3 regions of the Sphingomonas sp. IC4-52 genome follow, and region 2 is predicted to be linked to each of the others. Evidence: predicted binding sites of a transcription regulator. Region 2 holds the regulator's gene; each other region holds the start of a gene.
The links. Region 2 encodes LexA, which represses DNA repair genes until DNA is damaged. Its sites were predicted from a motif close to GTTCCNCNCTTGTTCT; they were not measured.

Region 1 (7,837 bases), on a different contig from region 2:
CCCAGGGGGTGTCGAGGCTGAAATCATAGGCGCGGGCGAGGGAGCCGAGCACCTGCATGTAATAAGGCGAGGGCGGGTTGGATTTCGCCCAGGGGACGACGGCGCCCTTCTTGATCGTGAGCGCGTGGTTGGGGACGACGAGATCCTCGTCGAAGATCAGCTTTTCGCCGAGGCCGTCGCACGCCGGGCAGGCGCCCTGGGGGGCGTTGAAGGAGAACAGGCGCGGCTCGATCTCGGCGATGGTGAAGCCGCTGACCGGGCAGGCGAACTTTTCGGAAAAGACGATGCGGTTGGCGGGCACACCGGCGTTCTTCATCGCGCCGCCGGACGCGGCCTCGTCCTCGCGCCCCGGCACGACGCCGTCGGCGAGGTCGACATAGGCGAGGCCATCGGCGAGCTTCAGCGCGGTCTCGAAACTGTCGGCGAGGCGGGTGGCGATGTCCGCGTTCACCGCGAGGCGATCGACCACGACCTCGATGTCATGCTTGTACTTCTTGTCGAGCGCGGGCGCGTCCTCGATCTCGTGGATCTCGCCGTCGATCCGCACGCGGGTGAAGCCGGCCTTCTGCCACTCGGCCAGCTCCTTGCGATACTCACCCTTGCGGCCCCGCACGACGGGGGCGAGCAGGTATAGCCGCGTGCCTTCAGGCAGCGCCATGACGCGGTCGACCATCTGGCTGACGGTCTGCGCCGCAATCGGCTCCCCGGTGACCGGCGAATAGGGGATGCCGACGCGCGCCCAGAGGAGGCGCATGTAATCGTAGATCTCCGTCACCGTCGCGACGGTCGAGCGCGGGTTGCGGCTGGTGGTCTTCTGCTCGATCGAGATGGCGGGCGAGAGCCCCTCGATATGATCGACGTCCGGCTTCTGCATCAGTTCGAGGAACTGGCGGGCGTAGGCGGACAGCGACTCGACGTAGCGGCGCTGCCCCTCGGCATAGATGGTGTCGAACGCGAGGCTCGACTTTCCCGAGCCGGAGAGGCCGGTGATCACCGTCAGCGTATCCCGCGGGATATCGACGCTTACGTCCTTCAGATTGTGCTCGCGCGCGCCGCGGACGGAGATGTGAGTCAGCATGCGTTTAGTTCTACTTCCGTTCCGGTCGGGGGGCTAGAGCGGAGATGTAGGAAGCGGGGGCGGGGCATGCCAGCCGGGGGACGGAATTGAGCGTTGTGCTGGCGTCGCGCGCCTGGCTCTGAACGACCTTCAGGCTGAGCGATGAGCGGCGGACTGACATGAAAAAAGGGGGCCGGCGTGGCCGACCCCCCAGAAGTTGCAATCTGATCGCTGGATCAGAAGCGTGCGCGGAAGCCCGCATAGAAGAAGCGGCCGCGGTTGTCGTAGATGCCCGAGCCGGTGGTGATGCCGGTCAGACCGTACGGCGGCTTCACATCGCCTACGTTGTTGACGCCGAAGTCGAGCGTGAAATCGTCTTCCACGTCGATGCCGAACCGGATGTCGTTGTACACGACCGACGGATACTTGCGGATCGTCGCATAGTCCGGGTTCTGCGGCGGCTGACCGTTCACGCCGTTATAGTCTTCGAACGTGTTCAGATACATGCCGTCGATCCAGCGGATCGTGTGGCCCAGCGTGAACTGACCGAAGCGAAGATCGGTGAACGCGATCACCTGATCCTTCGGGTAGCTGAGCTCACCGGTCAGCACGTTCTTGAAGTCCGGACGCGACGGATCGGTGAACTGGTCGAGCTGGATCAGGTGAGTCCAGACCGCCTTGAAGTTCGCCCGCATGAAGCCGAAGTCACGGTTATAGGCCAGCTGCGTGTCGATGCCGCGCGTCTTGAAGCGGGCATAGTTCTGCGGAAGATCCTGGAACGATCCCTCGATGATCCGGAACGCCTCTTCACCGTTCGGGCCACCGTTGGCACCCGCGCGGGTGAACTGATCGCAGAACTGGTTGTTGAGGTTCGGTGCGTCGTAGCACGCGTTCAAGGCCTGCTGGACCGACGGCGACGTGATCACGTTGTTGACCGTGATGTCATAATAGTCGACCGACAGCGACAGGCCCCGCACGAAGCGCGGCGTGAACACACCGCCCAGCGTCAGCGAGTTGGACGTTTCCGCCTCAAGCTGACGGTTGCCACCGCTCTGGATTTCCAGCGACGAGGTGTAGACGAAGTCATAGTCCGCCGGACGGCCAGCGGCCGCACAATTCGCCGCGCGCGTCGCCGAACCCGTGTTGATGTTGCGGGCCGAGCAAGGGTCGTTCGTCGGGTTGGGGGCGTAATTCTGACCGAGCGGCGAGTACAGCTCACCCAGATACGGCGAACGCACCGAACGCGAGTAACCGCCACGCAGCAGCAGGTCGTCGACCGGACGCCAGGTCGCGTTGCCGTTCCACGCCACGACGGTGCCGACCGAACCGGAGTAGTCCGCAACGCGGGCCGCACCCGAGATCGTCAGTTCCTTGATCAGGAACACGTCCTTCAGCAGAGGGATCGACAATTCGCCGAACGCTTCCTTCACTTCGAACGCCGGTGCGCGGAAGCTGGGGATTGCGTTGTAGAAGTTGTAGCCCGCTTGGGTCAGCGGATCGAGGTCATAGCTCAGCGTTTCGCGGCGATATTCGCCACCGACCGAGAAACCGACCGGGCCACCGGGCAGTTCGAACAGCTGGCTGGAATCACCCGCGACGAAGCCGTTGACGACGAGCTGCGTTGCCTTGCCCGAAGCTTCGGTCGGCGACAGGATGTAGTTGCGCGCAGCCTCGCTGACCGAGCCCTCGCCGAACGGGTTGAGCGGTACGCAGGCAGCGATATCGGCCGCGAGCTGTGCCGGATTGCCACCCAGGTCGCTGCCGGCATAGGCGCCGTCGACCTGCGCGCGGCAGACGATCTGACCAGCGGCGTTGCGCGTCGTGTCCAGCGCCAGCAGGTAGCGCTGGGTGTTCACGTTGCCGACGATCAGATTGTTTTCGCGGTGCTCACCGTAGTTCACCGAAACTTCGTAGTTCCAGTCGTCGTTGAAGTCGCCGCGGACACCACCGACGAAGCGGAAGGTATCGCGCTTGATCTGCTCGTCGCGGATACCGAGGTCCAGCCAGTTGCGACGCAGGCTGAAACGATAGGTGCCGGCGTCGACCTGGGCCAGCGCTGCTGCCTGGTTGGCGGCGGCAGACGCGCCGCTGAATGCGGCGCCCGTGTTCGGGTTCACGCCCGAAATGATCGAGTTGCGAAGCTGCCCAGCAATCGTCGCGCGGGCTGCCGCGTTGAGATACGGGTTGTCGAGGCGGATGCCTTCACGGTTGACGGAACCCGAACCAGCGTTCGAGTAGGAGCGGTCGGTGAACCCAGCGATCGCCACGCCATCGGAGAGCGTCTGGCCCTGCGAGAAGAACGGACCGCTCTGCGAGCCGCTTGCTTCGGTGCGAACGTACTTGGCCTCGAAGAAGGGGACGAAGCCCTCCGACACTTCGAAGTGGCCGAGCGCGTTGAAGACGTAACGCTTCACGTCGGGCGAGAGGGCGGTGAGGCGGCTTTCGCGGCTCGTCGTGCCATTGCCGCCGATGTAGTTGCCGTTCGGGCCCAGGCCGACCCGGTCGCCGGTCTGCGGCGTCAGGTTGCCGTTGCGATCGAACAGATAGCCGCAGGTGAAGGCCGCGCCGACTGCGTCAACGCCGCACCCCGGGTTGGCGCCCTGACGGAAGCCGAGCTGGCCACCCAGCGAAATCGTGGCGCTGCGCAGGTCGCGGAAGAACCTACGATCCGGCACATCGTCAAATGCAACACCGCTGTCGGTGTCGACGACGATGAAGGCGTCGTTCTGGCGCAGGTTCGGACGGCCAGACGCGTAATAGTCGCTCTGATGGGCGAATTCGGCGTTGAACGCGATGTTGCCGCGGCCGTCGGCGAAGTTCTTGCCGGCGACGAGCGAAAGATACTGGTTACCCGCATCGCCATAGTCGCTGATGCCGGTCTGACCGCGAAGCGCAATACCGTCATAGTCACGCTTCAGCTTGAAGTTGACCACGCCCGCGATCGCATCCGACCCGTAAACTGCCGACGACGCACCACCGGTGACGACTTCGATATTCTCGATCAGGTCGGTCGGCATCGCGTTGATGTCGACGGCGTTGCCGTTGTTGATGATGTCGGCCGACACATGGCGGCGGCCATTGACGAGCACCAGCGTACGGGCACGGCCCAGCGAGCGCAGGTCGAGGAAGTTCACACCGCGAACACCGAGGCCCGAGGTGGAGTTCTGCGAACCCAGCGACGAACGGAACTGCGGAAGCTGGTTCAAAGCGTCACCGACCGCGACGCGACCGGTGGAGAAAATCTGCTGTGAATCGAACGTCGTGATCGGCGTCGGCGCATCGTCGTTGGGACGACGGATACGCGTACCGGTGACCACAATCGTTTCGTTGGACGGATCAGCTTCCTGCTCGCCGGTAGCGGCACCAACAGTCGACGGTTCGCCGGACTGCGGCTCGCTCTGCGCCAGCGCAACCCCTGGCACCACGACGGCGGCGGTCGCCAGCGCAGTGGCCGACAACCAGTGGAAAGTACGCATTGACAAACACCTTTTCATTACCCTGAACGTGGGCCGACCCGCAGACCCGTTCTGGTGCTTGATCGCAACCGTGCGGTGCAGCAGAAAGTGACTTTTGAAACTTTCGTGACATAACTGTCACATCGCATGCGGATTGGTGATGTCTGCGGCGTTGACCGGGCAATTGCGTGATCAACCGGGAACGGACCACGCTGGCGCCTGCGGCCCAGGGTGCGTGCTACGCAAATGGTCGCTTCGGCGGCCGCTTTTTCTTTGTGCTTAGCCTTCGACGCCGTCGAGGCGCGCGAGCAGGCGACCCAGGCGACCGCGTTTGTAGGCGAACGCCTGGTAGACGTAGAGGCTTGCCTTGGCCCAGCGGGTGTAGAGCGCGGTGCGGTTCAGTCGTTTGGCCGCAAAGGCCATTCGGTGGCTCCAGCGGGCAATGCCGGCGCGCAGGCGATAGATGGCGCGGCGGCGCGGCGGATGGCCGGTTGCCCGCGGGGCAACGCGCTTGACGGGCGTTACGCGGCGCTTTTGCCAGGTGAGGCGATAGGCCAGCCCCTCACGACGCTGGCGAAAACCGGCGGCCTGGGTATTTGCGATGAAGTCCGCATCGACAGCCTTCAGGTCGAGGCGGCCGTCCGCGATCGCCGAGGAAATGCGGCCGGCAATGTCCGGCGAGCGAACGATCACCACGTTGGTGCCGCGGCCGTCGGAGGAGTAAGGCTCCACCCACGCATCCCCGAACGACACGTCGGCGCATTCCGCGACGACATCGTCGCATGCGTCGCAGGCAGAGTTCTGGAAGAAGCCGGCGCCCCAGTCACCATCGGCGAGGTGAAACCAGTCCTGCCAGCGCGCGGTGCCGTCGTTGAGGGTCAGGTGCGCGGTGTACCAATTGGCGGGGCGATCGGGATCTTTGCGGCGATATTCCACCGCGCGCACATCCTTGCGGTTCACATCGAGCTGCCAGGCGAAGCTGTCGACGAAGGCGGCGCTTTTCATATGACCGCAGAACAGGCCGAGCAGGTGGGTGATGCGTTCGTTCAGGATCGGATCCTGTTCGCGCAGCAGGCTGACCGCCTTGATGAAGCAGGGCACGCCGACGATAGCATAGCGGCCAGGCGTGGCGCGGATCTCGGCCAGCACCTCGGCGAGATCGACGGGATAATAGCGCGACCGGGCGCCTTCCAGGATCTGATCGGGGGTGCGCGAGATGCGGTAGTGGAACAGGCGCTCGCCCGTCGAGGGGATGACGTGCGCGACGCCGTCGATCTGACCGGATGCAAGCAGGTCTGCGGCGACCCAGCTGACCATGCCGCCGGAACTGCCGCGCTCGCGAAAAGGGGCTTGCTCGGCGTGGCCGACGTAATTCGCCTCGTAGCGGCCGAGGCGGGGATCGTGGTGAGAGGCTTTCGGGAAGCGGGCTGCGGCGAGTTGGTCCTCGTTGCGCGCCGCGGGGGAGAAGGGGCAGGTGGCGGCGAAGGCAGCGCCGCTCGGGGCGGGTTGGCTGGTTATCGTCGCCGAGGGAATGGCCCCTTCGGACAGCGCTGGCCGATCCTGGTCTCCGCTGTGCCGCCCGACGTGCGATCCGTGCGTTTGCGGATCGATGGTTGTCGGGACAGGGCCGATCGTACCGATTCGATAGTCTGAGAGTGTCGCGGCGCTTGGCTTGCGCTGACCATAGCGATCCCAGGCCATGCCCTTTGTCGCGCAACCCCCGCAGCCGATGCACAGGCCCGATTCCACGATGTCGGCGGGAGTGAGGGCGTTAAGCGAGGGCATGGTCGAGGAAGCGGGTGGAGGCGGCGCGGGCGGTCGCGAGGCGGTCGGCGAGGTCGGCCGGAAGGGCCGCGAGGCGATCGGCGAAGGCGGTGTCGCTCAGGCCCTCGGCGACGAGGTGATCCTGCAGCCCCAGGATACGGGTGAGATCCTGCACCTTGTTGCGGCGATAGGGCGAGGCGGCGCAGACGAACGGGCGATTGTGGCGGATCGCAAAGACGCAGCCGTGGAAGAAATTGGTCGCGACCGCGCACGCACCGGCGATCAATGAGGAGAAATCGGCCGCAGTGGCATCAATCCTGGCCTCGTCCGCGATTTGGCTGGGATAGCCGATCGTGACGAGGCGGGTGTTGGTGCGGTCCGCCCAGCGGCGAAGCTGAGCGGTAAACCAATCCGGGAAGCTGTGGCCGTACACCACGGCGTAACGCTTGCCGGCGGGTGTGGCTGCGTCGGGAATCACGTTCGGGAATTGCAGGCAGGGATCGAGGACGAGCGGGATCTCCCGCGCCAGGCCGGTGAGCAATGCGCGACTGTTCTCATCGCGCACGGAGATCGCATGGAAGCGGCGGAGGCGATCGAGCCAATGGTTGTCGATGCCGTCTGCCGCGTCGTGATTACCGACACTTGCCGCGTAGGAGACGAGGCGATCGGTGTTCAGCCCTTCGCCGAAGAAGATCGATGCGCCGGAATACCATGGATGGCGGAAGTTCCACACCTCGTCGCTGCCGACCACAACCGTGTCGTATCGCGGCGCGCGCGTCGGATCCTCGAGCGGGAAGGGCGGGGACAGCGGGAGCGCGTCGACGGCGGCGATCAGCGCGCGGGTCTTGCGGCCGAGCGCGGCGAAGTGGCGCGGATCGGTGCGGACGGGAAGCGTGGGCTGGAACGCATTGCGCGCTTCGCGCCATTCCACGCGGCGCGAGCGGTGATCGAGCAACTCGGCATCCAAACCCCGGGCGCGGAGCCCCTCCACCAGGCAGCGCGCCTGCCAATAAGAGCCGTAGTTGATTGAACGATGGAAGGTGAGGACGCCAATCTTTCGTGCTGCCATGCCGATCAGCGACCGTAGATGAGGTCAAGCACCTCTGCCGAGCGGGCGAAATGATCGGCGGCGGGATCGAAGCGCGGGCTTTGCGCAAGCTGCGTCGCCCAGGCGGCGGCGGCGCGGCCACCCCAATCGTCGGCACCGTCCGTCAAGCGGTGGGCCGAGGTGCCGGTGAAGTGGTCGGCAGTGAAATCGTAGAAGCTGCCGCCGACGTTGCGGAAGGCGGCGCCGCCGTTGGTGCCGTAGAAATCAGCCGCGATCACCGCATCCTGCCCGGCGTGAAGGCGCCAGGAGCAAGTGAGCCGGACGTTGGTGCCGCCGGCGGTGAAGCTGGCGCTGGCATAATCCTCGACAGAGCCGGGGTGGAGTGGCTGACCGCCCGCAAAGAGCGCGGCGTGCGCGTCGGTCGCCTTGGGAAAGCCGAGCGCCCAAAGCGCGAGGTCGACAAGGTGGACGCCGAGGTCGACCACGCAGCCGCCGCCCGACTGTACCGGATCG
Region 2 (7,837 bases):
CTCGCTTCTTCTCACCGGTGTGGCGGTCGAGGTGGCGCTGATGCCGATCGCCATATTCCATTTCCACAAGGCCGGGGTTTACGGCGCGCTGGCTAACATCGTGGCGATCCCGCTGACGACGTTCGTCATCATGCCGCTGGAGGCGCTTGCCCTGCTGGTCGACGCGGTTTCGCTCGGTGCGCCGATCTGGTGGCTGACGGGGCAGGCGCTCGCCGTCCTGCTCTGGATCGCCCATGTCACGGCGGCCGCGCCCGGGGCCACAACGGCAATACCAGTCATGCCGGGCGTCGCTTTCGGTCTCATCGTTGCTGGCGGCCTCTGGCTCGCCCTGTGGCGCACCAGCTGGCGGCCGTTCGGTCTCCTTCCGATTGCGGTCGGAACGGTGTGGACCCTGCTCACTCCGCCACCGGATGTGCTCGTCACCCGCGATGGCAGGCACGTGGCGTTACACATGACGGACGGACAGACCGCGCTGTTGCGGGAACGGGCCGGTGACTATGCGCGCGATATGCTCGCCGAAGCGGGAGGCGCGGAGGAAGAGCTGGTGCCGCTGTCCGAACAAGCGCACGCAAGCTGCAGCCGGGATCTGTGCCGTGCCACCTTGTCCAATGGCGATCGGTCATGGCGCGTCCTGGCGACCCGAAGCGCTTATCTGGTGCCGATTGCCGACATGATCGCCGCTTGTCGTGCAGCGGATATCGTTGTCAGCGATCGCCGCCTTCCCCGCGGATGCAACCCGCGCTGGCTGCGGCTCGATCGCCCAGCGCTGGAGAGCACAGGCGGTATCGCAATCACGCTTGCGACGGGGAATGTGCGTACGGTTCACCGTCCCGGCGACGCCCACCCGTGGGTGTCGGCCACGTCAAGCGCACGTTCTGGACAGCCCTGAAAGCTGCCATCTCGACGCGACATTTCTAGGTGATTAGCATCACGCCGCCGGATCAGTTCAGCGCTAAGTATCCGGTTGCGTCTACCTGCTGCCGCCAGCCACGCAGCTGCTCTTTAACGGAAAATCGCCGGAAAGGCCGAACGGGTCAGGCGTAGCGGCGCAGGATCCCGGCAAGCTTGCCCTGTACCCGCACCTGAGCCGGGGCATAACGCTGCGGATCATAAGCACGGTTGGCGGGATCGAGACGGATCATCGCGCCTTCACGACGGAAATACTTCAAGGTCGCCTCGCTATCCTCGATCAAGGCAACGACGATCTCGCCGTCGCGCGCCACGTCCTGCTTGCGGATAAGCGCAAAGTCGCCGTCCAGAATGCCGGCCTCGACCATGGAATCGCCCGCAACCTCTAGGGCGAAATGCTCCCCTGAGCCCAGCAGGGCGGCCGGCACTGGCAGCGTGCTTGCCCCTTCGATGGCCTCGATCGGCACACCCGCGGCAATCCGGCCATGCAGCGGCACTTCCACCACATCATTGGCAGGTTCCGGCACGATGCGGCGCGTGGAGGCGGGCGTCGGCGATTGCTTCACCTCCGCCCGTTCTGGCATCTTGAGCACTTCAAGCGCACGCGCACGGTTCGGCAGGCGTCTAAGGAAGCCACGCTCCTCCAGCGCCGAGATCAGACGATGCACGCCGGACTTCGACTTGAGATCCAGCGCTTCCTTCATTTCCTCGAACGAAGGGGACACGCCGGTCTCAGCCAACCGGTCGTTGATGAAACAGATCAGCTCGTGCTGCTTCCTGGTAAGCACCGCATCGCCTCCGTCGCGAACAGACGAAGAACCTTTAAGGAACGCTTTACCGGGCGTCAAGCGATCATCAGGATTTCTGCCGAGTCGCCGCGTTCTCGTGCCGGATCGTGCGGGGGGCGTACGATGAGGCAGCCCGCGCGAGCAAGGGTGAGCAACATCGAGCTGTCCTGAATGCTCGCCACGAATGCCCGGCCGTCGCGCAGCTCCGCCCGCATGTAATCGGTGCGTGGCCCGTTGGCAGGTATCGTCTCGCCAAGAACCGCGTGGGTGCTGATTGGGAACGGGTCGGCCGCACCTGCAAGATGCGCGATCAATGGTTTAACGAACAGGATGGTCGTCACGAACGCCGATACCGGATTGCCGGGCAGCCCGAGCACGGCCATGTCGCCGCGGCGGCCCGCCATCAGCGGCTTGCCCGGGCGAAGCGCGACGCGCCAGAAGTCGATATTTGCGCCAGCCGCGCGAAGGGCAGGCTGCACAAGATCGTGATCGCCGACCGAAGCGCCCCCGGTGGTGACGAGGAGGTCCGCCTCCACCTTCGCGAACGCATCGGTCAGCACGTCAAGCCGGTCCGGCAGAATGCCCAGGTCGATGACTTCGATTGGCAGATCGGCGAGCAAGGCACGCAGCAGAAGCCGATTGGATTCGGGCAGCGCGTTCGCAACGAGTGCTGCGCCTGGATCAACCAGTTCGTCCCCCGTCGCCGCAATCGCCACGCGAACACGGCGCCTGACGGTGATTTCATAGGCCCCGCCAGTCGCTGCAACCGCCAGTCGTGCCGGCGTCAGCCGTTCGCCGGCGGATACCAGCGTATCGCCTTCGGAAAAGTCGAGGCCGCGGCGACGCACATTGCCGGTTCGCTTGGACGGTCCTTCACCGCTCAGGATCAGGCGTTCCCCGTCGCGCTGCGCTTCTTCCTGCACCAATACGGTATCGGCCCCGGTCGGCATCACTGCGCCGGTGAAGATGCGAACTGCCTCGCCCGGGTTGACCTCGCCAGCGAAGGGCTTGCCCGCCGCGCTTTCGCCGATCACCTGCCACGGTCCGGGCAGGTCGTCGAACCGAAGGGCATAGCCATCCATTGCCGAAAGGTCGTGCGCCGGCTGAGTCCGCTGCGCGGCGATGGGAGCGGCGGCCCAGCGCCCGATGGCCTGCGTGATGGGCAGGGTTTCGGCAGAGACCGGCGGGTTGGCGGCCAGGAGGCGAGCCTGTGCCTCGGCAACGGGAAGCAAGTTGCTCATAGGTGCGGAGTGGCAGATTACGCCTGGCAGGGACAGCCCGATCAATGACCTTCGCGCGAGCCCTCCACCGCCGGTCATCCGGCTTCAGGCGGTGAAGTCGCCGGACTTGCCGCCGCGCTTGGCGAGCAGGCGCACACCGCTGATCGTCATGCGTTTGTCGATCGCCTTGGCCATGTCGTAGATTGTCAGCAGCGCCGCAGAGACGGCGGTGAGCGCTTCCATTTCGACCCCGGTTTTTCCGCTGGTCGCCACAGTAGCCGTTGCGGACACGCCGTCGGCGCCTACTGCCAGGTCGATCGTCACCTTGGACAGGGGCAGGGGATGGCACAAGGGGATCAGATCGCTGGTCCGTTTGGCCGCCATGATCCCCGCGACGCGGGCGACAGCCAGCACGTCGCCCTTCGCCACCGCGCCATCTGCGATCGCCTTTGCGGCCTCGGCGGACATGGTGATGCGCCCCTCGGCCACCGCCTCTCGCGCAGTCTCGCTTTTGCCGCCGACGTCCACCATCCGCGCGGCGCCCGCTTCATCGAGATGCGTGAGCTGGCTCACCCGACTAGGGCACGCGTGGCGGCGGCGACATCCGGTTGGCGCATCAGCGATTCGCCAATCAGGAAGCAGCGCACGTCATGTTCGGCCATCGCATCGAGGTCCGCGCGCGTGTTGAGCCCGCTTTCGGCGACAAAGGTGCATCCGGCGGGCGCCTGGCCAACCAGCTCGAAGGTGCGGTCGAAGCTGACGGAAAAATCTCGCAGATCGCGATTGTTGACCCCGATGAGGCGGGAGCGGAGTGCCAGTGCCCGCTCCAGTTCCTCAGCGTCATGCACTTCGACCAGCACATCCATGCCGCGCTCGATCGCCGCGGCTTCGATCTCGGCGGCGGCACCGTCGTCCAGCGCTGCCATGATGATGAGGATCGCATCGGCACCGATGGCGCGGGCCTCCGCCACTTGCCAGGGATCGACCAGGAAGTCCTTGCGAATGACCGGCAGGTCACATGCCGCCCGCGCGGCGATCAGATAATCCTCATGCCCCTGGAAATACTCGTGGTCGGTCAGCACCGACAGGCAGGCAGCGCCGCCTTCGCTATAGGCGCGCGCATGGGCAGGCGGATCGAAGTCTTCACGGATCAGGCCCTTGGACGGGCTGGCCTTCTTGATCTCGGCGATCAACGCATAGCGCGGTGCGGCGTCGCCCTTCGAGGAACTGCGGATCCGATCCAGTGCCGCCTTGAAGCCCCTGGGTGCGGTCTGCGACCGCGCCAGTGCATCGAGGTCCCCTACCGAGCGCTCCCGCCGACGTGCCGCAACTTCCTCGCGCTTCGTGGCGAGGATCCGATCGAGGATCGTCATGCCCAGGCGATCCAGCGGTTGAGCAGGTCGTTCGCAGCGCCGCTGTCGATGGCCTCTGCCGCGCGGCGTGCGCCGCTTTCCAGCGGTTCGCCAACCAGGGTCAGTGCCACGGCGGCGTTGAGGAGCACCGCGTCGCGATACGCACCGTGCGTTCCCGTCAGCAATTGCCGAAGCGCCGCCGCATTGTGCGCGGGATCGCCGCCCCTGATCGCATCAATCGGATGGCGTCGGACACCGGCATCCTCCGGAACGATGCGCGCGCCAACATCGACGGCGCCGATCGCAACCGCGATGGTCGGACCCGCGCCCGAGACTTCGTCAAGCCCCTCTTCGCCGGACACCACCAGCGCCGCTTGTGTGCCGAGCTGTTCCAGCGCGTCGGCATAGACCGGCGCGTAATCCGGACGAGCGATCCCGATCAGCTGGCGAGTGACATGCGCGGGATTGGCTAGCGGTCCCATCAGGTTGAAGATCGTCCGCTTGCCGATCTGCCGCCGGATGGGCGTGATCCGCTTCATGGCCGGGTGATGATTGGCCGCGAACAGGAAGCAGATGCCGAGTTCGTTCAGCGTCTCTTCTGCCAGCGCGCCTGCCCGTTCCATGTCGAGGCCAAGAGCCTCCAGCGTATCGGCCGCGCCCGCCTTGGACGAGGCCGCCCGGTTACCATGCTTCGCTACCGGCACCCCGCAGGCGGCCACAACCAGGCTGACGGCGGTGGACACGTTGAGCGTATGGTGCCCGTCGCCTCCGGTTCCGCACACGTCGATCGCTTCCGCCGGGGCGCTGATCGGGATCAAGCGGTCCCTGAGCGCCCGGGCCGCTTCGGCAATCTCGATGGAGGTCTCACCCCGGTCGGACAGGTCGATCAGGAATCGCGCCACGGCCTCGTCGCTGGCCCGGCCATCCAGAATGTCGCTGAACGCCTGTGCCGCGCTTTCGCGCGACAGCGGGGTGGACGGGTTGGGCAGCAGGGAAATGGTGGTCATGAGGTTGCCTTGGCGCCGGTCAGCGCGACGAAGTTCGCCAGCAGATCGTGGCCATGCTCCGTTGCGATGCTCTCCGGATGGAATTGTACGCCATGGATCGGCAAGTCGCGATGGCGCAGGCCCATCACCGATCCATCCGCGGCGACCGCGTTCGGGACGAGCACGTCAGGCACATCCTCCACCACCAGCGAATGGTAGCGGGTGGCCGTAAAGGGCGAGGGCAGGCCGGCGAAGACACCCGTCGAATCATGTTCGATCGCGCTTGTCTTACCGTGCATCAGGCCGCCGCGAACCACGCGTCCGCCAAAATGCTGCCCGATCGCCTGATGCCCCAGGCAAACGCCCAGCAACGGCCGGCGCGCCTCGGCACAGGCGGCGACGAGATCAAGGCTGATCCCGGCTTCGTTGGGCGTGCATGGCCCAGGAGACACGAGGAAACCGGTGGCGTTTGACGCAAGCGCTTCCGCCGCGGTCAGCGCATCATTGCGCTCGACGCGTACCTCGGCCCCCAATTCCATCAGATAATGGACCAGGTTCCAGGTGAAGCTGTCGTAATTGTCGACGACCAGGATCATGTGCCCGGTCCATAGCGCAACGCGGGCAAGCCGCAACGACTGTTGCGCTGGCGTAATCTCGCGTAGGCGCGGGCGCGACGTTCACGCGGGATAAAGCCGCCGCTGCGATCGTTGTGTGATTGCCCCAGGAGGTCGCCTTCCATGTTTCGCTCCCTCGTCTTTGCCGCCGCCGCTTCGGCCGCGATCATTCCCGCCGCCGCCATGGCCCAGTCGCAGGCGGAAAGCGGCCAGCCGCCGCAGCGTATCCGGCAAGTGACGCTGACCGGGAACGAGAAGTGCCCGACCGCCGCGGCGGATGAGATCGTGGTGTGCAGCCGCCTCGATCCGAACGAGCAGTTCCGCGTCCCCAAGGGATTGCGCCGCCCGCCCGAGGTGCCGGCCCAGAATCAGAGCTGGGTGAATCGTGCCGCAACCGTGGATCGCGTGGGCAGGGTGGCCGGCGGCCTTCCCAACACCTGCTCTCCGATCGGTACGGGCGGGCAGACCGGATGCGGCGTCGGGGCGGGTCAGGCTTGGGCCGCGGAGCGCCAGCAGGCGCGTCGGGAGCAGGAAGCCTCGACGCCAGAGGCCCGCACCGATATCGATCTGGAGGATGAGCCCCGGCGCTGATGCGTCGGCGGGCGCCGGGCGAGGGGATCAGCGCGGCGACGAGGTAACTGGCTCCCTCAGCAACCCCGCGAGGTCCGCTTTCCAGAACTTCGCCCATGTGTGGGTGCCGTGACCCTTCGTCTCCGGACTCGCGGCGATCAGCCGGAAGGTCGCGTGCGGCATGCGCTTGGCGGCGGCATCCGTGATCCCGTAGCCGGACGGGTTGATGAAATCGTCCTCGGAATTGATCCACAATACCGGGACGGTGATCTTCTCCAGCGCCGCCGACGGATCGTAGTTTCGTGAGGCGTCCAGCTGGTAGATGTAGTCGTTGGCATCGCGGCCAGCACTGTTGCGCGCGAACGCCTGTGCCAGGAACGCCTCGGATGCCGCCCGCGTCGGATATTGCTTCTGCAGCGCCAATGGGTTCGCGCCCGCGATGATCGACAGGCTTGCTGCGGTGCGCAGGCCCTGTTCCGGCTGCGCCGTATAATTGCCGCCCCTCCACGCCGGGTCCGCCTGGATCGCGTCGATCGACAGCTTGCGCCACATCCGGTTCAGCCCGGCAATCGGCACCGGCAAGCAGGCAAATGGCGCCAGCCGCTCCGCGAACCCGGGAAAGGTTTCACCCCAGACAAAGGCATGCATACATCCCATTGACGTGCCGAGGATTACCTTCAGCCGGGTGACGCCGAGCTTCTCCAGCATTGCCTTCTGTGCGGCGACCATGTCGTCATAGTCATATTTGGGGAACGCCATTCGCTTGCCGTCGGAGGGCTTGGACGAGGCGCCATGCCCGATGTTGTCCGGCAGGATCACATAGTGGGTACGAATGTCGAAGGGCTGGCCGGGCCCGTAGAGTTCATCGGCGAACTGCGGCGACAAGAATTGTTTGCCGGTCCCGCCCGTGCCGTGGAGAACCATGACGGCATTGTCGATCTGCCCGTCGGCGCCGCGATGGGGGGTGCCGAGGGTGGTGTAGTGCATCCGCACGTCCATGGTCTCGCCCGTCTTGAACCGGAACGCCGGCAGCGTGACGTCTGCCTCCTTGCTTGGCCATGCGGACGGGGCCGGTGCTGGATTGGCGGGCGTCGCCACCGGCTGCGTGGTCTGGGCCGTGGCGGGGAGGGCGGTTGCGAGAGCGGCGGTCGAAGCGACGATGGACAAGAAGCGCATGGTCGCAGCCTATCCACGACCGCGTGCCTGGGGAAGAGTTGTTACCGGTCCGCGCCCGGCCGCAGCGGGGTGGCTGCGTGCGCGCCCACCACCGTGTGCCAGGGCTCGACCCGCCACGCTTTCACCAGCCCCTGCAATACATAGGGATCTGCCTTCGCGAAGGCTTCGGCGCTGGCGCGGTCACGGAACAGCAGCAGTGCAGATGCCACGGGCTCGCCCACC
Region 3 (7,837 bases), on a different contig from region 2:
CAGGCGAAGGTCACCGTTGTTGGGGTCCAGCTTCGCGCGGATGTCCATTTCCTGGCCGTAGCGGGTACGCGCCGCACGCTGGATCGCATCCTCCATCGCCTCGATGACGATCGCCTTGTCGATCATCTTCTCGCTGGCGACGCTGTTGGCGATCGCGATCAGTTCCGCACGGTTCGCGGTGACGCCGGTAGCCATTACTCGGTTTCCTCTGCTTCGATTTCTTCTTCTTCCGCGCCCTCTTGCGAGAGCGGGACGGTTGCAGCGATCAATTTGTCCGTCAGCACCAGCTTCGCATCGACGATCCGACCGAAGGGAACATGGGCGACGGTACCGGTGCGGTTGCGGATGGCGATCTCCTCGCCCTCAACCGCGACGATCTCGCCACGAAACTGCTTCTGCCCATCGAGCGGCGCGTCCAGCGTCAGCTTCGCCTCATGCCCGGCCCAGTCAGTGTAATCCGACAGGCGGGTCAGCGGCCGGTCGATGCCGGGGCTCGACACTTCCAGCCGATAGGCGCCCTCGATCGGGTCGCGCCCTTCTTCCTCCAGCGCGTCGAGCACGTCGGAAATGCGGCGCGACAGGTCGGCGCAATCGTCGATCGTCAGCTGCCGCGTATCGGGCCGCTCCGCCATCACCTGCAGCGTGCGGTCGTCTCCCTTGCCGAACAGCGCGACACGCACGAGGTCGAATCCGAGTGCCTTCGCCTCGGTCTCGATCATCTGGGTCAGCGCGGTAATATCCGCCATTGGGGCTCCATATACACACAGGTTTTTGCCGCCGCGGAGCCCTGCCCCGCGACCCCTTGCATCTGGCGATGTAAGAGAAAGCACAATCGATATAGAACGAGACGGCGGCCGGAGCAATCCCTTAGCACGCCACTAGGCAAGGATACTCATTCCGCGCTGGAGCCTGCCGCCCGCTCGCCCCGCGAATCCTGCACCGCGATATCGAAATGCATCACGTCCTCGCGCGTGCCCAATTTGGTATAAAGCGCAACCGCTGGGTCGTCGCCGTAATCGGCCTGGACGAACATCACATGCGCGCCGGCCTCCCGCACCATCGGCCGAAGCGCATGGATCAGCGCCGTCGCCACGCCCGTTCGTCGGTGCGACTCAGCAACAGCGAGATCATAGATGTACGCCTCGGCCCGCGCCTGCTCGAGCTTGTCGAGCACATACGCAACCAGCCCGCCGATCACCGTCCCGTCCTGTTCGGCCACCAGCACGAAGACGTGCGGCTTGGCGAGCTGGGCGGCGAGATAGGCGCTGTCCGGCGGTGCATCGACATAGTCGGCGGCACCGTCAAAGGCTGCATGAAACAGCGCATTCAGCCGCCGCATCGCGCCGGCATCTGCTGGCCCTAGCCGTCGCACGATCACCTGTTTGCCGGAATGTTGCAAAATGTTGCTGCCACTCGGAACGGGAGAGCGAGCGTTATCGTTCAATTCGGAGATAAAGAGAAGGAAAAGGAAAAGGCCATGTTGTGGACGATCGCGATCATCCTGGTGATCCTGTGGCTGCTCGGGTTCAGCCTCAACATCGCTGGCGGCCTGATCCACATCCTGCTGGTCGTCGCGCTGATCGTCGGCCTGGTACAGCTCTTCAGCGGCCGCCGCGTATAGTCACCACCGGGAGGCCTCTGCGCCTCCCGCCATTCCCGCCCGTCGACGGGCTCAGCAGGCGGTCAAGACCCGCCATGATCGCGCGCTGACCCGGCGTATCGCCGCAATCACGGGACCTCAGCCGCGCTCAGCCAGCGCCTTCAGCGTCGCCAGGTCCTTGCGGATCCAGCGGCGGTCGCGCGCGAACGTTTCGTCATCCATGCCCGGCTGGCGAAACAGTGTCAGCTGAACCTCCGCGCCCTCGCCATTGGCGATGATGCGCAGCGGCACCTCGACCGGCGTACCACCGTCGGGGATCACCCGATGATCCATCACGCCATAGTCATTGTGCGGGGTGAAGAAGACGCGGATACCGCCCTCCGCGCCCTCACCCACCCACGAATCGCCATCCTCGCGTAACGCGAACTCGCTGAGCCCCGACGCCCAGCGCGAGAAGGCCTCCGGGCGCCAGAACGCCTCATAGACCTCGCGCCACGGCCGCGCGATCGTCACCGACAGGACAATGGCGGGAAGCATTGTCCTCAGTCCGCGAACAGCAGGACGGGCGTCTCGAGCAGCTTCTTCACCGCCTGGACGTAGCTTGCCGCATCCCAGCCATCGACCACGCGATGGTCGCAGCTGATCGACAGGTTCATCAGCTTCGCGCGTACGATGTCATCACCCCGGAAGACGGGCCGCTCGACGATCTTGTTCGGCCCGATGATCGCCACTTCCGGCCGGTTGATCACCGGAGTCGTCGCAATGCCGCCGAGTGGGCCGAGCGAGGTGACGGTGATCGTCCCATTGCCCAGTTCCTCCGGCTTCAGTTTCTGCGTGCGCGCCGCTTCCGCCAGGCGCCCGATCTCGGTCGCCAGCTGCCACACGTTCTTGTCCTGCGCGTCGCGGATCACCGGCACCGTGAGGCCGGCATCGGTCTGCGCGGCAATCCCCATGTGCACCCGGCCGGACCGAGTCACCACGCCCGCCTCGTCATCATAGCGCGCGTTCAGCATCGGAAAGTCGGGCAGCGTGCGGCAGATCGCGACGATCAGGAACGGCAGCATCGTCAGCTTCGGCCGGCCGCCGCGATTGTCGTTCAGGTCCGCCCGCATCTCCTCCAGCGCGGTCACGTCGATCTCGTCGACATAGGTGAAGTGCGGGATGTGGCGCTTCGATGCGGCCATGTTCTCGGCGATGCGGCGACGCATTCCGATCACCTTCACCTGCTCGTCTGCCCGCGCCCGGCTGACGTGCGGCGCGTGATAGCCCTGCCCGCCGGCGTAGCGCAGATAGGCGTCGAGGTCAGCATGGCGGATGCGATCGCCCTCCGACACCTTCACCTGGGAAAGGTCGACGCCAAGGTCCTTGGCCCGCGCCCGCACCGCCGGCGAGGCAAGAACAGGAGCCGTAGAGGAGGCGGCAGGAGCCACATCGGCAACCGGCGCAACAGCAGCCGGCGCAGGGGGCGCAGGGGCGGGCGCGGCCGGGGCCGGCTCGACGACCTCTTCGACGCCGGGGTTCTCGGCCTCGAACGCCTCGACCTCGTCGGCGCCGCCCAGCTTCTCCTCGACGTCCGCCGCGGCCTCGCCCTCCGGCTCCGCCGCGCCAACGGCATCAGTCTCGATCACCACCAGCATCGCGCCGATCGCGATCTGGTCGCCGACTTCGCCGGCCAGCTCGACCACCGTGCCGGACACCGGCGACTCCATTTCCACGGTCGCCTTGTCGGTCATCATGTCGGCGATGTTCTGGTCTTCCTCGACCCGGTCACCGACCGCGACATGCCAGCCGACGATCTCCGCCTCGGCAATGCCTTCGCCGATGTCCGGCAGCTTGAAGGTAAAACGCGCCATGTGCCGATCAGTCCTTCAGAATCTTCTTGAGGGCCATGCCGATGCGCACGGGGCCCGGGAAATATGCCCATTCCAGGCTGTGTGGATATGGCGTGTCGAAACCCGTCACGCGCTCCACCGGCGCCTCGAGATGGTAGAAACAGCGCTCCTGCACCAATGCGGAAAGCTCGGCGCCGAACCCGCCGGTGCGCGTCGCCTCGTGCACGATCAGGCAGCGCCCGGTCTTCTTCACGCTCTCCTCGATAGTCTCGATGTCGAGTGGCACCAGGCTGCGCAGGTCGATGATCTCGGCGTCGATGCCGGTATCCTCCACCACCTGCGCGCACACGTGCACCATCGTGCCATAGGCCAGCATCGTCACTGCCTCGCCCTTGCGGACGACCGCGGCCTTGCCGATCGGGATCTTGTAATAGCCGCTCGGCACCTCGCCGCCGGGGTGTTTGGACCAGTTCGCCGCCGGCCGATCCCAATGGCCGTTGAACGGGCCGTTGTAGATGCGCTTGGGTTCGAAGAAGATCACCGGATCATTGTCCTCGATCGCGGAGATCAGCAGGCCCTTGGCGTCATAGGGTGTCGACGGAATCACCGTCTTCAGGCCCGATACGTGGGTGAAGATGCCTTCCGGGCTCTGCGAGTGCGTCTGCCCGCCGAAGATGCCGCCGCCGAACGGCGATCGCACCGTGATCGGCGCGGTGAATTCCCCGCCCGAACGATAACGCAACCTCGCCGCCTCGCTCACCAGCTGGTCGAGCGCGGGATAGATGTAATCGGCGAACTGGATCTCGGGCACGGGCCGCAGGCCATAGGCACCCATGCCGATCGCGACGCCGATGATGCCGATTTCGGTGATCGGCGTGTCGAACACGCGCGTCTTGCCGTATTTCGCCTGCAAGCCCGCGGTGGCGCGGAACACGCCGCCGAAATAGCCGACATCCTCGCCCATCACGACGACGCCCGGATCGCGCGCCATCATCACGTCCATGGCGGAATTGATCGCCTGGATCATGTTCATGCGCTGGGTGGCGTCGGCGCCATCTTCGGCTCCGGCTGCTTCAGCCTGTGTGGGTTCGATCTGCGTGTCGGTCATAGCATGTCACCGTCACCCCGGCCCTGAGCCGGGGTCCCGCTTTCTTGGAGCGGGAGAAAAGAAGCGGGGTCCCGGATCAGATCCGGGGCGTCGACAAAGGAGAGGCTCACTTGCGCGCCCATGGCCGCCCGCTTTCCTCTTCCTCGGCGATCATCTGCGCCTGCTGTTCGCGCAAATGCCACGGCATCTCCTCGAACACGCCGTCGAACAGCGTGTCGAGCGGCTGGTGCAGGCCGTGGCCCAGGATGCCGTTCTTCTCGGCCTCCTTCTGCGCGGCCTTCACCTCGTCGGCGACCTCCTTGTCCATCGCGGCGTGGCGTTCCTCGTCCCATTCGCCGATGGCGATCAGGTGATCCTTCAGCCGCCGGATCGGGTCGCCCAGCGGCCATGCGGTCGGCTCGCCCGCGCTGCGATATTGCGAGGGATCGTCGGAGGTCGAATGGCCCTCGGCGCGATAGGTGAAATGCTCGATCAGCGTCGGGCCCTGGTTGGTCCGCGCCCGCTCCGCCGCCCATTGCGTGGCGGCATAGACGGCCAGCGCGTCATTGCCGTCGACGCGCAAGCCAGCGATGCCATAGCCCACGGCGCGCGCGGCAAAGGTCGTCGCCTCCGCCCCGGCAAAGCCGGAAAAGCTCGAAATCGCCCATTGGTTGTTCACGACGTTGAAGATCACCGGCGCGCGATAGACGGTGGCAAAGGTCAGCGCGGAGTGGAAGTCGCCCTCCGCGGTCGATCCCTCGCCGCACCAGGTGGCGGCAATGCGCGTGTCGCCCTTCGATGCGGACGCCATCGCCCAGCCTACCGCCTGCGGATATTGCGTCGTCAGATTGCCCGAGATCGAGAAGAAGCTGAAGCGCTTCTCCGAATACATGATCGGCAGCTGCTTGCCCTGCAGCTTGTCGCCGGTGTTCGAATAGATCTGGTTCATCATGTCGACCAGCGGGCAGCCGCGCGCGATCAGCAGGCCCTGCTGGCGATACGACGGGAAGCACATGTCGTCGGCGTCCAGCGCATAGGCCTGCGGCACTGCCACCGCCTCCTCGCCCAGCGACTTCATGTAGAAGCTCGTCTTGCCCTGGCGCTGCGCGCGGAACATGCGTTCGTCGAACGCGCGCACCGTCGCCATGTGGCGCAGCATGCGCCGTAGCGTGTCGGGTGACAGCTTGGGGTCCCATGGGCCGACGGCCTGGTTGTTCTCGTCCAGCACCCGCACCATCGTGTAGACGAGGTCGGTGAAGGCGCGCGGGTCCTCGGCCGTATCGGGTCGGCGCACGGATCCTGCCGCGGGAACATCGACGTCCGCGAAATCCACCGTGTCGCCTGGTCGGAACTTGGGCTCGGGCACATGCAGCGCGAGCGGGGGCAAATTGCTGCGGGCGGCGTCCGCCATGATCTCTCCGGTGTCAAACGCGTGGGGCAAAACGCACGAACGCGTTGCTGGGGCCTTGTTATAAAATTTCAACAGATCGGGAAAGAGGTCGTTTCAGCTGCAACGATTTGGGCGCGCGTTCCACCAGGGCCGACGCAGTGGAACCGTGAAGATACAGACACTTGCTAGATAAGGGCGTGCTTCTGCATAAACCCGCGCCAGGCAGAGGGCGATCATTCCTGCCGCCCGGCGGGGTCTGTTAACGAAGCATCACAGCCGCTGAACGCGGCAAGTACGATGAACGATTGACTCTCTCGAGCGTTGGAACAAAATAGGAACATTCGTAGCAAGTGAGTCGAAAACGTGTCGTCCCCTGCCGTCATTGCCGAGCTGCGCGAGACGCTTCGGGCCATCGAGGGCGATGGATACCGGAGACGCGAAACACTGCCGTTCGGCATCGCGTCAATCGATTCGCGACTGGCCGATGGCGGGCTGCGACTCGACGCGTTGCATGAAGTCGCCGCCGGCACTGCCAACCTGGGCGACGATGCCGCCGCCACCTTGTTCATGGCCGGGATCGCCGCGCGCGCCTGGGGGCCGATCCTGTGGGTGGTGCGCCGACGCGACCTGTTCGCCCCCGGCCTTTACCAGGCCGGCCTCTCCCCCGAACGCGTCCTTTATGCCGAGGCGCGCGACGATGCCGAATTGCTCGCGCTGATGGAGGAAGGGCTGCGCCACCGCGGCCTTGGCGCAGTGATCGGCGAGGTGAAGCGTGCCGCCATGCCCGCCACCCGCCGGCTGCAACTCGCGGCGGAGGGGGGCCGCACGATCGCTCTCCTCCTGCGCCGTCATCCGCGCGAGGATGCCGATCCGCTGGCCCCGCCCTCCGCCGCGCTCACCCGCTGGCGGATCGCTTCCGCTCCCTCCGTTCCTCTGCGCTGCGGCAGCATGGGCCGCCCGCGCTGGGCCGTCTCGCTGGTGCGGCAACGCGGCGGCGAACCTTTCGACACTTTGCTGGAGGCCTGCGATGACACGGGTCGTCTCGCTCTACCTGCCGCACTGGGCGATCGATCGCGTGCGTCGGGCCGAGCGTCGCCGCGCACCAACGCCGCGGCCTGAACCGGGCACTACGCTCGATCTCGCGCCGCTCACGGCGGCGGTGGCCGAGGAACAGGTGCTGCAATGCGACGCGCCGAAGAACACCGGCTGGCGCCCCGGCGCCCGCTGGGCGCGCAGCGATGCGGCTGCCCCGGCCGAAAAGCCCTGGTCGCAATCGACGCGCGCCGATGTCGCGCGCCAGGTGGAAGCCATGCCCGCCCACCAGCGTCCGCCGATGCGCGAAATGGGCCGTCGCAGCGAGGCCGCCGATCATCCCTTCCGCGCCATGCCGCCCGACGAAGGCGCGCGTCCCGTCCCGACGATGCTACCCGTGCGTCCCGATCCCGAGGATGTGCCCAACACCCGCTGGCGCGGCTTCGACGGCCTCGATCCCAACGCCGACGATCGCGCCGCCGCCGCGCTCGCGCGGTGGAACGCCATGCCCAGCGTCCGTTATCCCGGCGAAGGGCCCCACCCCGACAAATACGCCCGCTGCGGCTCCAACGACGCCGGCGCACGGGTTCCCGGCGTCGCGCCCTTTTTCGACACCGGCCGCACCCTCGCCAACACCGTCGCCCGCGCCAGCAATCTCCAACATGCCCCGCGCCAACCCCACACGCGCAATGTTCGAGAAGTTTGCGCCCCCCTCATCACCGTGCACAAGGTGGGCAGCCGCATCGAAATCGCCGCCGCCTCGCCCGAAGCCCGCGCGCTCGGCCTCACGCCCGGCATGGCGCTGACCCAGGCACGCGCCGCCGTGCCCGACATCGACGTGCGCGACGCGGATGCCGCCGGCGACCTCGCCGATCTGCAGCGCCTCGCCACCGCGC

Region 1: a site for LexA is predicted at 1,086-1,101, ahead of uvrA (excinuclease ABC subunit UvrA). Genes of this name have one in related genera too.
Region 3: a site for LexA is predicted at 6,233-6,248, ahead of LK535_RS16130 (ImuA family protein). Genes of this name have one in related genera too.

The regions. Positions count from the first base shown of each region.
Region 1 is NZ_JAJFEU010000003.1:113,540-121,376, reverse strand. Features, by position in the region: gene uvrA (excinuclease ABC subunit UvrA) at 1-1,078, opposite strand, end outside; gene LK535_RS09545 (TonB-dependent receptor domain-containing protein) at 1,294-4,533, opposite strand; gene LK535_RS09540 (Coenzyme F420 hydrogenase/dehydrogenase, beta subunit C-terminal domain) at 4,792-6,213, opposite strand; gene LK535_RS09535 (polysaccharide pyruvyl transferase family protein) at 6,284-7,345, opposite strand; gene LK535_RS09530 (Gfo/Idh/MocA family protein) at 7,351-7,837, opposite strand, start outside.
Region 2 is NZ_JAJFEU010000001.1:1,214,557-1,222,393, reverse strand. Features, by position in the region: gene LK535_RS06010 (ComEC/Rec2 family competence protein) at 1-889, shown strand, start outside; gene lexA (transcriptional repressor LexA) at 1,035-1,697, opposite strand; gene LK535_RS06000 (molybdopterin molybdotransferase MoeA) at 1,754-2,938, opposite strand; gene moaC (cyclic pyranopterin monophosphate synthase MoaC) at 3,023-3,490, opposite strand; gene trpC (indole-3-glycerol phosphate synthase TrpC) at 3,487-4,290, opposite strand; gene trpD (anthranilate phosphoribosyltransferase) at 4,287-5,276, opposite strand; gene LK535_RS05980 (anthranilate synthase component II) at 5,273-5,851, opposite strand; gene LK535_RS05975 (hypothetical protein) at 5,993-6,460, shown strand; gene LK535_RS05970 (alpha/beta fold hydrolase) at 6,488-7,615, opposite strand; gene LK535_RS05965 (YciI-like protein) at 7,657-7,837, opposite strand, start outside.
Region 3 is NZ_JAJFEU010000008.1:90,672-98,508, reverse strand. Features, by position in the region: gene nusA (transcription termination factor NusA) at 1-195, opposite strand, end outside; gene rimP (ribosome maturation protein RimP) at 195-746, opposite strand; gene LK535_RS16160 (AAC(3)-I family aminoglycoside N-acetyltransferase) at 893-1,378, opposite strand; gene LK535_RS16155 (lmo0937 family membrane protein) at 1,478-1,621, shown strand; gene LK535_RS16150 (polyketide cyclase) at 1,739-2,137, opposite strand; gene LK535_RS16145 (dihydrolipoamide acetyltransferase family protein) at 2,143-3,453, opposite strand; gene LK535_RS16140 (alpha-ketoacid dehydrogenase subunit beta) at 3,461-4,465, opposite strand; gene LK535_RS16135 (3-methyl-2-oxobutanoate dehydrogenase (2-methylpropanoyl-transferring) subunit alpha) at 4,647-5,930, opposite strand; gene LK535_RS16130 (ImuA family protein) at 6,273-7,028, shown strand; gene LK535_RS16125 (DNA polymerase Y family protein) at 6,937-7,837, shown strand, end outside.